3 regions of the Peribacillus sp. NPDC097225 genome follow, and region 3 is predicted to be linked to each of the others. Evidence: riboswitches for the same ligand, from Rfam matches in the RefSeq annotation. Region 3 holds a riboswitch; each other region holds the start of a gene.
The links. A riboswitch is a leader RNA that binds a small molecule or an ion and turns the genes downstream of it on or off. The one in region 3 is predicted to bind S-adenosylmethionine.

Region 1 (4,290 bases), on a different contig from region 3:
TTAGCCAGCCGCTAGCCAGGCTTGAGAAAATGGTCCCTGCTGCAACAATCATATAAAGTAAGCCCGCAGTCTCCAGTGGCTGGTCATAATCAGACTGCATGACCGGCCAGGCAGCACCCAGTAAGGAATCTGGAAGACCCAGGCTTATGAAAGCCAAGTAAATCATAACCAATAAGAGCATTGCCAAAGGATACCACCCTACTTTCCATTCTCGACGAATAACTCATTACCATAACATTATACGGCGAGACAAGCCCACTATCCCTCTATTTTTCCACTATGAATTTCCAAATCCGAGTTTAGGTAACCTCCTCTTCTTGAAATAACGATCCACAAAAAAGAGACTTCTTCATTTTCATGAAAAAGTCTCGATCATTAATTATTCTTAGATCTCACCCTATTATTCAAGAACTCTATTCCTGTACCAAAATCACTTCATCGTGTCCGCAGTTGGGGCACTTCATAATATGCGGGCATTGTCCCTTTTGAAGGGATTCGGGAAAACCGTCATTTTTTTTCAATGTATCAATATCCATATAAGCACTGTAATCATCGGCATAATCCATCAATTTCCCTTGATCTTCAAGGTCACTACTGCATTTAGGGCATTCTAAATGCATTTTTCTAAGACCATTGCATAGTGGACATAAAGACATGACCATTCCTCCTGTTCGATTTATCTAGTTTAAGTATTCGTTTATTCCATCATTTTAACACATTAAAACATCCTCCCTACATGCGAGGAAGGATGCTTACCTGTTGATTATTTATTGACCATGTTAGCAGGGTCAACCCATGCTTTGAATTCATCTTCCGTTAGGAATTCAAGTTTCAACGCCGCTTCTTTCAAAGTGGAGTTGTCTTTGAATGCAGTTTTCGCAATTTTAGCCGCTTTTTCATACCCGATATGTGGGTTCAATGCCGTTACGAGCATAAGAGAACGATCAACATTTTCTTTGATCTTATCTTCATTCGCTGTAATTCCTACCGCACAGTTATCATTGAAGGAATGAATGCCATCTGTCAATAATTTAACGGTTTGCAGGAAGTTGTAAATGATGACCGGTTTGAAAACGTTCAATTCAAAGTTCCCTTGGCTTGCTGCAAAACCGATTGTAGCATCATTTCCGACAACTTGTGTCGCAATCATTGTCATTGCTTCACATTGGGTCGGATTCACTTTACCTGGCATGATGGAGCTGCCTGGCTCATTTTCAGGAATGGCGATTTCACCGATTCCGCTTCTTGGGCCACTTGCCAGCCATCTAACATCATTGGCAATCTTCATTAAATCAGCAGCCAACGCTTTAAGAGCACCGTGTGCATAAACAATTTCGTTATGGCTTGTTAAAGCATGGAACTTATTATCCGATGTGACAAATGAATGTCCTGTATCCGCTGCGATTTGTTTAGCAGAAAGTGCCGGGAATTCTTTTTTCGTATTGATTCCAGTCCCTACAGCCGTACCGCCCAATGCAAGGTTCAATAATTTTTGGCTACTTTCTTCGATCATCGCCAAATCTTTATCAAGCATTGCTTTCCAACCGGAGATTTCTTGGCCAAGAGTTAGTGGTGTCGCATCTTGAAGATGGGTCCGTCCAATTTTCACGACATCCCAGAATTCTTTTTCTTTGGCTTCGAATGTGTCACGAAGCACTTTAATGGCCGGTACCAATTTTTCGGCAACTTCCATATAAGCTGCGATATGCATGGCTGTCGGGAATGTATCGTTAGAGCTTTGCGCTTTGTTAACATCATCATTCGGGTGAAGCATCTCAGTTTCGCCTTTTTCCTCTAACCATTTATTCCCTTTGTTTGCGACCACTTCATTCACGTTCATATTACTTTGTGTGCCGCTACCAGTTTGCCAGACGACAAGTGGGAAATGTTCGTCAAGCGTACCTTCAAGGATTTCACCACAAATTTTAACGATGGCATCCTTCTTCACTTCTGAAAGATCGCCAAGTTCAAAGTTCACTTTTGCTGCCGCTTGTTTTACGTAAGCAAATGCATGGACTAATTCAATCGGCATTTTTTCATAACCGATTTTGAAGTTATTACGGCTTCTTTCCGTTTGTGCACCCCAGTACTTATCAGCAGGAACTTTTACTTCCCCCATTGTATCTCGTTCGATTCTAAATTCCATGTGTTCTCCTCCTATATTCGCACTATCCACTGAGAAACAATATGTATATGTAATGAATAATGACGTTTTATATGATCCCCTATATATTGTACAAACATTATTATTGTAAAGCAAAAAAAACGGAACACAAATGACCTTTTCCTTCAGAAAAGTCCGTTTAATCTGAATCCGGTTCTATTACTCTGTTGAATTCGTAATTTTATAATGATAAACATGATACATGTTCCATAATAGCTAGTCCCAAATAACCGTCTATTAGGAATGTCCTTGACAGAATCCTATATTTATAGTAAATTCAAAAGAAATTGAATAATCAAAACTCTTATCGAGAGAGGTAGAGGGAATGGCCCTATGACACCTCAGCAACCTTCATTTGTTTCAAACCAATGAAAAGGTGCTAATTCCACAAGTTTGTGTAACTTGGAAGATAAGAAGAATGACTCTATCCTACTTATTCAAGTCTTCTTCTTAAAGAAGACTTTTTTTATTTTATTTAACTAAAAGGAGCAGTGAAAAATTATGTACAAAACAGAAACCTATCTTGCTCAGCTTGGAAACCGCAGTGAAACGGCGACAGGAACGGTCAATCCGCCCGTTTACTTCTCGACGGCTTTCCGTCACGAAGGAATTGGTCAATCAACAGGATTCGACTATACACGAACAGGAAACCCTACACGCCAGCTATTGGAGCAATCGATCGCCAAACTAGAACATGGCGATCAAGGATATGCATGCAGTTCGGGAATGGCTGCCATTGCCACCATCCTTTCCTTATTCAAATCAGGGGATGCATGGATCAGTAGCGAAGATTTATACGGCGGTACATATCGTTTATTAGAGCATGGCTTTAAAAAATGGGGGCTACAATGCGAATATGTCAATACATGTTGCCTGGAGGATATTGAAAAAGCAATCACCCCTCAAACAAAGGCCATCTTTATTGAGACTCCCACAAACCCTCTTATGCAGCAAACGGACATTCCAGCCGTCGCCGCTCTTGCCAAACAATACAATTTACTATTGATTGTTGACAATACTTTTTACACGCCGATCATCCAACAGCCCCTCTTACTTGGTGCTGACATCGTGATTCACAGCGCAACGAAATATCTTGGTGGCCATAATGATGTGTTGGCCGGCTTGATTGTGGCAAAAGGAGCCGAGTTATGTGAGTCCCTTGCTTTCCACCATAATGGTATGGGAGCGGTCTTGAGCCCATTTGATTCGTGGTTGTTGATGCGCGGGATGAAAACCTTGGCACTGAGAATGGAACGTCATGAAAAGAACGCCAAGGTTATCGTTGATTATTTGACGGAACATGAAAGTGTAACGGATGTTCTCTATCCAGGTCGTGGCGGCATGATTTCATTCCGGGTCAATGATGAAGCGGTGGTCAACCCATTTCTACAGTCCCTTTCATTGATTTCATTTGCCGAAAGCCTTGGTGGCGTCGAAAGCTTCATCACGTATCCGGCGACACAGACACATGCCGATATGCCTCTTGAAGTTAGAACGGCAAATGGAGTTTGCAATCGACTCCTTCGATTCTCTGTCGGCATCGAGGACAGCGGAGATTTAATCGAAGACCTGCAGCAGGCATTTGCTCAAGTAAAAAAGGAGGCAATACGATGACAAACCAAGAATTCAGTTTTGAAACCAAATTACTACACAACCAACATAAATTCGATCCAACAACAGGTGGGGTGAGTGTTCCGATCCAGCATGCTTCCACCTTCCATCAAACCGACATTGATCAATTTGGCAAATACGATTACAGCCGGAGCGGGAATCCGACGCGAGAAGCCCTGGAAGATATCATTGCGGAACTGGAAGAAGGCACGCGCGGATTCGCTTTTTCATCCGGGATGGCTGCCATTTCAACGGCTTTCCTCCTGCTTTCTGCCGGTGACCATATCGTCATCTCTGAAGATGTATACGGAGGCACATTCCGAATGGTAACAACCGTGCTGACCCGTTTTAACATCGAACATACCTTCGTGGATATGACGGATCTTGAGAGTGTAAAAGCGGCCATCCAGCCAAATACGCGAGCAATCTATATTGAAACGCCTTCCAATCCCTTGCTTAAAGTAACCGATATTAAAGCGGTATGTGATATCGCCAAAAGCATTGGCGCATTAAGC
Region 2 (4,290 bases), on a different contig from region 3:
AATAAATCATTTGTTTCAGTAATAAACTTTTCTACTATCTCCATTTTTAAACGAACCCACCTCTAATTATTTCATTACAATACCTTTAGAGTTCCCGCTTTTACAAAATAGTAAACACTTAAGAATAAAGATATCTCCGTTAATTGTATTTTATTATACTATTTTAATATTATTGAAGAAGGATATTAGTTTTTTGGAACATAAAAGAATTAAAGATTTCATCCACACTTTCCATTCGAAGTCACTTACCCTAAAAAAGCCCTGGCGACAATGCTCCAGGGCCAACATTCATGATTTTACATTCATGATTTTACATTCATGATTTATTGATACTCTTCCACCCATACTATTTTTATTTCTTCTTCGAGAATCGGGGAAAACCTATTAAAATGGCTATGATTCCTGAAATCCCGATTAAGACCGGATAGAAAGAATAGGGTAGGATACTGATAGGAGAGATGTGTGCAACACCGGCAGCTAAAAGTAGTTGTGCCCCGTATGGCAATAATCCTTGAATACTACAAGCGAAAACATCGAGCAAGCTGGCAGATTTCCTGGGATCAATTTCATACTTTTCGGCAATATTTTTTGCAAGTGGACCAGCAATGATGATGGATATGGTATTGTTTGCCGTTGAAAGATTCGTTAAAGCAACCAATCCCGCGATGCTGAACTCAGCACTTTTTTTTGATTTGCTTTTTTTCGTCACGAGGTTCAGTAGGTAATCTATTCCGCCGTTATGTTTGATAACCGAAACCATGCCTGCAATCAAGATCGCTAAGAAGGAGATTTCATACATCCCAGCCATTCCATCTCCTACTTTTTGAATAACCTCCATTGCATGATAACTGCCATCCGCTAAACCGATTATTCCAGCAAAGACAATGCCGATAGAGAGAACCAAGAATACGTTGATCCCCGCCAATGCTGCCACTAGAACACCAAGGTAAGGTAGAATTTTGACCCAACTGTAGGCTTCTCCAGAAATTGTAGCTTGTTCACCCATCGTCAGAAAACCAAGGATAACACATGTAATTACCGCAGCAGGTAAAACAATAAAAAAGTTCACTTTGAATTTGTCTTTCATTTTCGTTCCCTGTGTACGTACAGCTGCTATAGTCGTATCCGAAATGAAAGAAAGATTATCACCGAACATTGAGCCACCAATGACCGCAGCCATGGAAAGGGCAACTGAAATATCCGTCTGTTCACTAATTCCTACTCCAATTGGTGCTAAAGCCACTATCGTTCCCATACTTGTCCCCATAGATAATGAGATAAAGCAGGCGATAATAAATAACCCCACCATTAATAGATTTTGCGGAACGATCGAAAGTGCTAGATTCACCGTAGATGCTACGGCTCCCATCCCATTTGCCACTTCCGAAAAAGCCCCAGCCAATAGGAATATGACAACCATCAACATAATATTTGAATCCCCGGCACCTTTACAAAAGATTTCTACTTTGTGATTGAATGATTCCTTTCGATTCATTGCCAGTGCCACAGCAGATGCAATGGCAATGGCAACAATCACTGGAAATGTGTAAAAATCTTTTGTAATCACACCTGAACCTATAAATAATATCAAAAAAACGATAAACGGCGTTAAAGCCCATGGATTCCCTTTATTGTCTAAACTCATGATGTACACCTCTTTATTATTTTTGCATGGTATTGGATACTCTTTTTGGACTCTCTAAATTTTCCGGCATCCCTTCATTTTAATATAAGCATGATTATAAAATAGTAACAAACCATCAAGAACAGATTCCTATCCTATGAGTACAAAAAGACCTCTTCCGTTTTAATACAAGAAGAGGTCTTTTAATCTATAAACACTCCTCTTATCTTTCAGGTCAATCGCCTGCTGGATTTGGCACAGCACTCTAAATAAGTCTGCTGCCGAGACATCTTCGGGCCAGTCCCTCAGTCTCTCTTGATAAGAAGTAAGAAATATTCATTTTTTTAAAGCAAATATAAGAGTACAGCATTTTAAGAGTTTTCGCAAGGTAAAGTATTAAAGATTTTTATAAACTTATTGAATGCATTACTTTTTAGCTTTCGGGGCCTAAAGGTAGCTAGTGTGAAAGCAAGTGATACTTTACTCTTCTACACTGATGGGTACCACTTTGCCATCTTCTACCGCTCCGACAACGACTTTTGCTGCGAATCCACCATTTTCGTCAATCGAAGGTATATTGTAAATTTTCTGTTCAGGTGCCGTGTTTGTCAGCCCATCCTGCATATGTTCACGGATGGCTTTCACATCCTCGACTGTTCCTGCCGCTTTCATTGCCTCCACAAAGGCATACATAGCAATGTAATTCAACCCCACTTCAGAACTAGCATCTTCCTTATAAATTTTTTTATATTTATCAATGAATGCTGGTGCTGCTTCTTCATTGGAGTCGATAAGCGGAAGCACACCAATCGAACCTTCCAATGTTTCGTATGAACCGGCAATTGGCTTCATTTGATCCAGTTTCGCCTGGTCCATGATAATAAAACCGCCTTTAAAACCTAGTTCTCTTGCTTGTTTTGCAACCTTGGCCGTAGGCTCCGACGCCCCACCGATGAAAAGGACATCAGGCTTTTCTTTTAAAGCATTTGTAACAGTCGTGAAGAAATCCGTTTCTTTAGAGAAATCAATTGAGGCATTATACACGACTTTACCACCCTGCTTTTCCCAATGTGGTAGTAGGTTTTCCGCCCAGTCTTTCCCGTACTGGGAAGATGGTGGCAATGCCGCGATTTTTTTGCCGAAGTTTTCCATTGCATACGTAGAAAACGGTTCAATATACCCTTCATAATTTGGCGGGATCCTTACCGTTAATGAATTTCCGCTTTCCGTGATAGCTGGTTCACTCGAATAGGCACCGATGATAAATTTCTCTTTTTCGTTAAAAACCTGTAGGGCCTGTATCCCCCCGCTATGAGGAGTGAAAATAATCGGAGTTTTGTATTCCTGGATTAAACGTTTAGCATTTGAACCCGTTTCATTCGGTAAGTACTTATCATCCAATGAAACCAGATTGAGCGTATATTTTTCCCCTTCCACTTCGAATCCACCGGCATCGTTTATTTCATTTACAGCCATCTCCATACCATTTAACGTTCGTTTTCCATATAAGGCTGCTGCTCCACTCAAAGGGCCGCTAAAACCGATATTGACAACATTCTTCCCTTTACCGGCCTTTCCTCCCCCACTTGATGCAGGGCTGTCTCCCTTGTTACACCCCACTAGTGCCGTTAGGACGAGTAATAGCATTACAAAGAATACACTCAACTTTTTCATAAAAATCCCCCATTCATTTTTAAACTCTTATGCTCCGATATAGGCTTTCCTTACTTCATCGTTAGACAATAATTCTTTTGCGGTCCCTTCAACGACAATTTCCCCATTTTCAAAAACATATCCTTTATCTGCAATGCTAAGAGCAGCATTCGCATTCTGTTCGGCTAGTAGAACGGTTATTCCTTCCCGGTTTATTTCTTCGATGACTTGGAACATCTGTTCAACAATCAAAGGAGCGAGGCCCACAGAAGGTTCATCTAGCATCAAAAGCTTCGGTTTAGACATCAAAGCCCTGCCAATGGCCAGCATCTGTTGTTGTCCACCACTCAAGCTGCCGGCTTCATCATGGAGTTTTTCTTTTAAAATAGGAAATAAATGATAGACATTTTCCAATGAGGACTTGATTTCCATCTTTTTTTTTCGATGTACGTAAGCTCCCATCTTCAAGTTTTCCTGGACAGTCATCTGAGGAAACAGTTTCCGCCCTTCTGCACATTGCACGATTCCAGCTTGGACATTCTTATCCGGAGCCCTACCTCCGATAGCCAGTTCCTCAAAATGAATTTCACCCTGAGCCAGCTTGCTTATTCCGCTGATAGAACGGAATGTCGTGCTTTTGCCTGCCCCGTTCGCCCCCAATAGAACGACAATTTCTCCCTTTTCCACTTCAATATTCACTTGCTTAATCGCAGTGAAGCTCCCATAACATACAGTAACATCAGTTAACTTAAGCACTAGCACTACCTCCTAAATAGGCTTTAATAACCGCCTCATTCCCCCTGATTTCTTTTGGAGTGCCCTCAGCAATCTTTTCCCCGTAATTCAGGACCATGATATGGTCAGCTAAGTTCATGATCATATGCATCTTGTGCTCGATCAAGCAAATCGTGAAGCCCGATTGATTCAACTCCTTGATCAGTTCTGTAAGCCCTTCTGTTTCATCAGGGTTTATACCGGCAGCCGGTTCATCAAGAAAGATGATTTCCGGATCC
Region 3 (4,290 bases):
AGATGCAGAAAGTCTGTTAGCGAAATCCCCTAGATTGGGAGGCGGTCTCGAAGCAGGCGAAAAACTGATTCACTCCATCATTCAATGGGCAGAGAGCAATGATCTATTAGTCGGCAATAAGCTGAAATGGATGGTTGAGGGAATTAAGGATATGAGCAATTTCAATCTGCTTCTTGTTGGAAGTGCAGGAAATGGCAAGACATCCTTCATTCAATCGATAGCGGGTGAAAGCATTGCAGCGGAAGACCATTCATCTCTTGTGAGCGTTAAAGATGGCGATGACCTGGAAATCTATGAAATTACCGATACAGATCGTAAAATGGTCGAAGAGTTAACGGAGTTGGATGAAACGCGTCGTCAACGCGGAACGATTGTCGATGTGACACTCATCAGTGATTATTTGAGAAATAATCGCCTGCGTCTACTGGATACTCCAGGATTTAATGGAGAGAAAAGCGTAGACCCTGACTTCCAAAATTACTTACTGGAGAGCGATGGAGTGATGTTCGTTCTGGATGCACGGGCACCTTTCACGGGCAGTGAACGTGATTTGCTATTGGAAATGCAACAAATGGCCCCTAAACTTCCTATTCATTTCTTGCTGAATAAAATGGATACCATCTATAGTGATCAAGTGGCAGTCAGGATGGAAGATGAAACATGGGATAAGGTGAATGCTTATTTCCCGAACGCGAAGGTATTTGCTTTCTCCAAGCTTTATGACAGCAAACAGCAACTGCAGGATCTAGCCGTCTTCCTTCACGCAAACTATCAAGATAGCAATTGGAAGGAAATGAGGGCGGAGAAGCTCCTTGCCTTCACGCGTAAAACTTTATCCTATCTATTAGAAAAACGGGCAGCGAATGAACGGAAATGCGAGCATTCGATTTCTTGGAATGAACAGATGGAAGTGAAGTTGAATGGCGCTACGAATCAGTTGACTGATTTGGAAAAAGAAAAAACCGAAAACATTACAAGATCTTATCGCTTATTAAAAGAAGAAGTGAAAAAACAGCTTTCCACACGAATTCCTGAATTACTGCGTGATTGCTCTAAAACATTATCTGAGAATAGTGACTTTAGCCAAGTGCATATACAGTTGAATCAGGAAATGAACGATCGGATCCAGGCATTTATATCCGATAAAATCATGCCGCAGTATTTCCGCTCGCTTCAAGACTGGATTGCTACATCTGAGTTAGAATTCACGCAAAGCCAACAGTTCATGGATGAGATGAGCGCAGGCTTCAATGAGCTATACAAAGAAGAACGTATTGTACTGGCCGGGGACTTCCGGGTCTTGGATGACTGGCGCCGTGATGCGGACCGGATGACAAGCAGCATCCGGATAGAAAATGTAAATATATTACTAAGAAGGACCCCATCTCAGTTGATTCTTAAGGGAGCCGGGAAGCTATTTGGTGCCATTCCGCAAAATAAAGCGAATATGTACAATCGATATAAGAAGTTCTTGGAAAATGAAGACTTCCAGGATGTTGCCGATATGATCAGTGACAGATTCCTTACTCAGTTTGGATTGTTCGAAAAATCCTTGGAACGTGACATATCCCTGTTCTACCGCAGTCCATTTTCCATCCTTGAAAAAAATATCGAACAGACGAAAGCCGAAATCAAAGAACAGCAGGCTACATTGGAACATATGAGACAAAATCCTGAAGTCTACCGTGATCCGATTACCCTGTTCGAAGTGAAACTGCGCCAATTCGAACGCCTTGAAAAAATCGAGAAAAGACGCCTGGCGAAACTGCAAGGAAAATAAAACATTTAAAATATTCTAAAAACTATTGACTTAATGACTATATCCCTATAAAGTGGTACTTACCATAACGAAACGTAACACATTATATTCTCTTATCAAGAGTGGCGGAGGGACTGGCCCTACGATGCCCAGCAACCGTTCCAATTAGGAATTGGTGCTAAATCCTGCAAAACAGAAATGTTTTGACAGATAAGAGAGGGATAAGTCTGCAAACCAGCTGATTAAACCTCTCTATTTTAGAGAGGTTTTTATTTTGTGTTTATGCCGAGCTAACAGATAAGAATAATGTAAAAAATAGGGGGAATTAAAATGGGAAGATCAATTTTAAAAGGAGCTTTCGTTTCAGTCATCGCTTCGGCGTTGCTTTTGACGGGGTGTTCTTCGGGACAAAGTACAGGGGAAGCGAAAAAAGAGGAAAAGGTATCTTTTGAAAATGTTCCAGAGCGATTTGCGAAAGGCGAGGGAGCTAAAATTAAAGTCATTCGTAAAATTGGCGGCGATGATCACACTGCCCAATACTTAGCAGGGGCGCAAGAAGAAGGAGAAGCACTTGGCTTCCAAGTAGATACTTTTACGGCCAATGGCGATACGGCTAAATTCCATGACGCCATCGCTCAGGCTCTGGAGGAAGACTATGATGGCTATATCATTTCCCATGGTGATGATGCAGCGACAGTGAATGACGTACAAAAGTTGGTTGATGCAGGGAAAAGCGTAGTCACATTCGATTCCATCGGCGATTTAACGAAAATTGATGGGGTAACAGTAACCTCACAAGATGACGAAGCATTGGCAACTCTTGCTTTTGACAAATTGATTGAAGAGCAAAAAGGCGAAGCGAACATTGCATACCTTTGGGTAGATGGTTTCCCTCCTATGGTGAGAAGAAATGCCGTGTATCAAGAAAAGCTGAAAGAAAATCCTGGCATTCATGAAATTGAAAGATTCGGAGTGGCATCTTCAGATACTTCGGTCCAGACGCAAAATGCCGTCTCGGCGATGTTGAACAAGTATCCAAAAGGTAAAATAGACGCAATTTTCGCAACCTGGGATGCATTCGCTATCGGAGCAGCTCGTGCGATAAAAGAAGCGGGGCGCGATGAAGTGAAAATCTATGGTATTGACGTGTCCAATGCTGACCTTCAGGAGATTCAAACAAAAGGAAGCTCATGGTCGTATACCGCAGCGGTTGATCCGAAGTTGATTGGTGCAGTGAATATGAGACTGCTAGCGAAAAAACTAGCGGGGGAAGAAACGCCGCAAACCTATGATTTAGAAGCATCATTGATATCTCAAAAACAGCTTCAATCATCGAAGGACGCTGTCAACATGACCAATCTATCCGGCATTGTTCAAGGCTGGGGAGTATCAACGGAATTTGAAGAAGACTGGATGAAAGTATTGAAAGAACATTATAAGAAGTAACGATCAGAATCAGTAGACACTCTCTTTCAAGTTGAAGAGAGTGTCTGTTTAATGGGAGGGATTGGACATGGGCATTCAACTAGAAATGAAACAAATATCGATTGAGTTTCCAGGTGTAAAAGCGCTTAGTGAAGTTGATTTTTCAGTACAGTCGGGAACAGCACATGCATTGGTCGGCGCAAATGGAGCAGGGAAATCGACGCTAATGAAAGTCTTATCAGGAGCTCATGTCCATTATACCGGCGACATTTTTCTAAATGGCCAGGTACAGGATATCCGTTCGCCAAAGTCGGCACAGGAAGCTGGCATTCAAATTGTGTATCAGGAAGTGGATACGGCCCTCATTCCTTATTTAACGGTTGCGGAGAACGTGATGCTGAATGAATCCGTACAGAACATGGGGAGAAAACAAATCATCAAGTGGAAGGAATTACATAGAAAAGCGACGGAAATCTTGGAAGAAATGAACATCCATGTGTCTTCGAAAAAACTGGTAAGGGACCTTACGTTGGCCGAAAAGCAGATGGTCTTGATAGCTAGGGCCGTTTCAACCGCATGTAAATTCTTGATTCTTGATGAGCCGACTGCTCCGTTAAGCCATACGGAAACAACGGAACTATTCCGGATTGTGAATGAGCTGAAGCAACGTGGTGTAGGCATTATTTTCATTTCTCATCGTCTACCCGAGATATTTGAAGTGTGTGAGGACATTACAATCATGAGAAATGGGAAGAGTGTGAGGCGCAGTAGAATCAGTGATATCACACAAAACGAAGTGATTGAGCAGATGCTTGGAAAGTCAATGGAAGAACAGTTTCCCGTCGTGAATGCCGAGATAGGTGCGGTGATGTTTGAAGTGAACCGACTGTCGGATGCCGATAAAGTCAAAGATGTCAGTCTTCATGTGAGGGCCGGTGAGATAGTCGGTTTAGCGGGCCTTGTCGGGGCAGGGAAAACGGAGCTTTGTAAAACGCTTTTCGGTCATACGGCCATTATAACGGGGGAAGTTGTATTGAATGGAAGGAAGCTTATTCTGAAAACGCCCCATCATGCTGTGAAGAGCGGCTTGGCACTAGTCCCCGAAG

Region 1: it holds a riboswitch for S-adenosylmethionine, as region 3 does, so the genes downstream of both, ACIQXH_RS11145 (methionine biosynthesis PLP-dependent protein) here and ACIQXH_RS15465 (sugar ABC transporter substrate-binding protein) in region 3, are expected to answer to the same signal.
Region 2: it holds a riboswitch for S-adenosylmethionine, as region 3 does, so the genes downstream of both, ACIQXH_RS07330 (Na+/H+ antiporter NhaC family protein) here and ACIQXH_RS15465 (sugar ABC transporter substrate-binding protein) in region 3, are expected to answer to the same signal.

Annotation. Positions count from the first base shown of each region.
Region 1 covers NZ_JBIWDJ010000003.1:213,660-217,949, reverse strand. Annotated here, with positions in the region: gene ACIQXH_RS11160 (MFS transporter) at 1-187, opposite strand, end outside; gene ACIQXH_RS11155 (hypothetical protein) at 414-656, opposite strand; gene fumC (class II fumarate hydratase) at 764-2,146, opposite strand; SAM riboswitch class I at 2,466-2,580, shown strand; gene ACIQXH_RS11145 (methionine biosynthesis PLP-dependent protein) at 2,666-3,778, shown strand; gene metC (cystathionine beta-lyase) at 3,775-4,290, shown strand, end outside.
Region 2 covers NZ_JBIWDJ010000002.1:304,618-308,907, forward strand. Annotated here, with positions in the region: gene ACIQXH_RS07325 (alanine/glycine:cation symporter family protein) at 1-44, opposite strand, end outside; gene ACIQXH_RS07330 (Na+/H+ antiporter NhaC family protein) at 353-1,645, opposite strand; SAM riboswitch class I at 1,845-1,949, opposite strand; gene ACIQXH_RS07335 (ABC transporter substrate-binding protein) at 2,105-3,304, opposite strand; gene ACIQXH_RS07340 (ABC transporter ATP-binding protein) at 3,326-4,033, opposite strand; gene ACIQXH_RS07345 (ABC transporter ATP-binding protein) at 4,026-4,290, opposite strand, start outside.
Region 3 covers NZ_JBIWDJ010000005.1:90,420-94,709, forward strand. Annotated here, with positions in the region: gene ACIQXH_RS15460 (GTP-binding protein) at 1-1,780, shown strand, start outside; SAM riboswitch class I at 1,870-1,976, shown strand; gene ACIQXH_RS15465 (sugar ABC transporter substrate-binding protein) at 2,090-3,205, shown strand; gene ACIQXH_RS15470 (sugar ABC transporter ATP-binding protein) at 3,273-4,290, shown strand, end outside.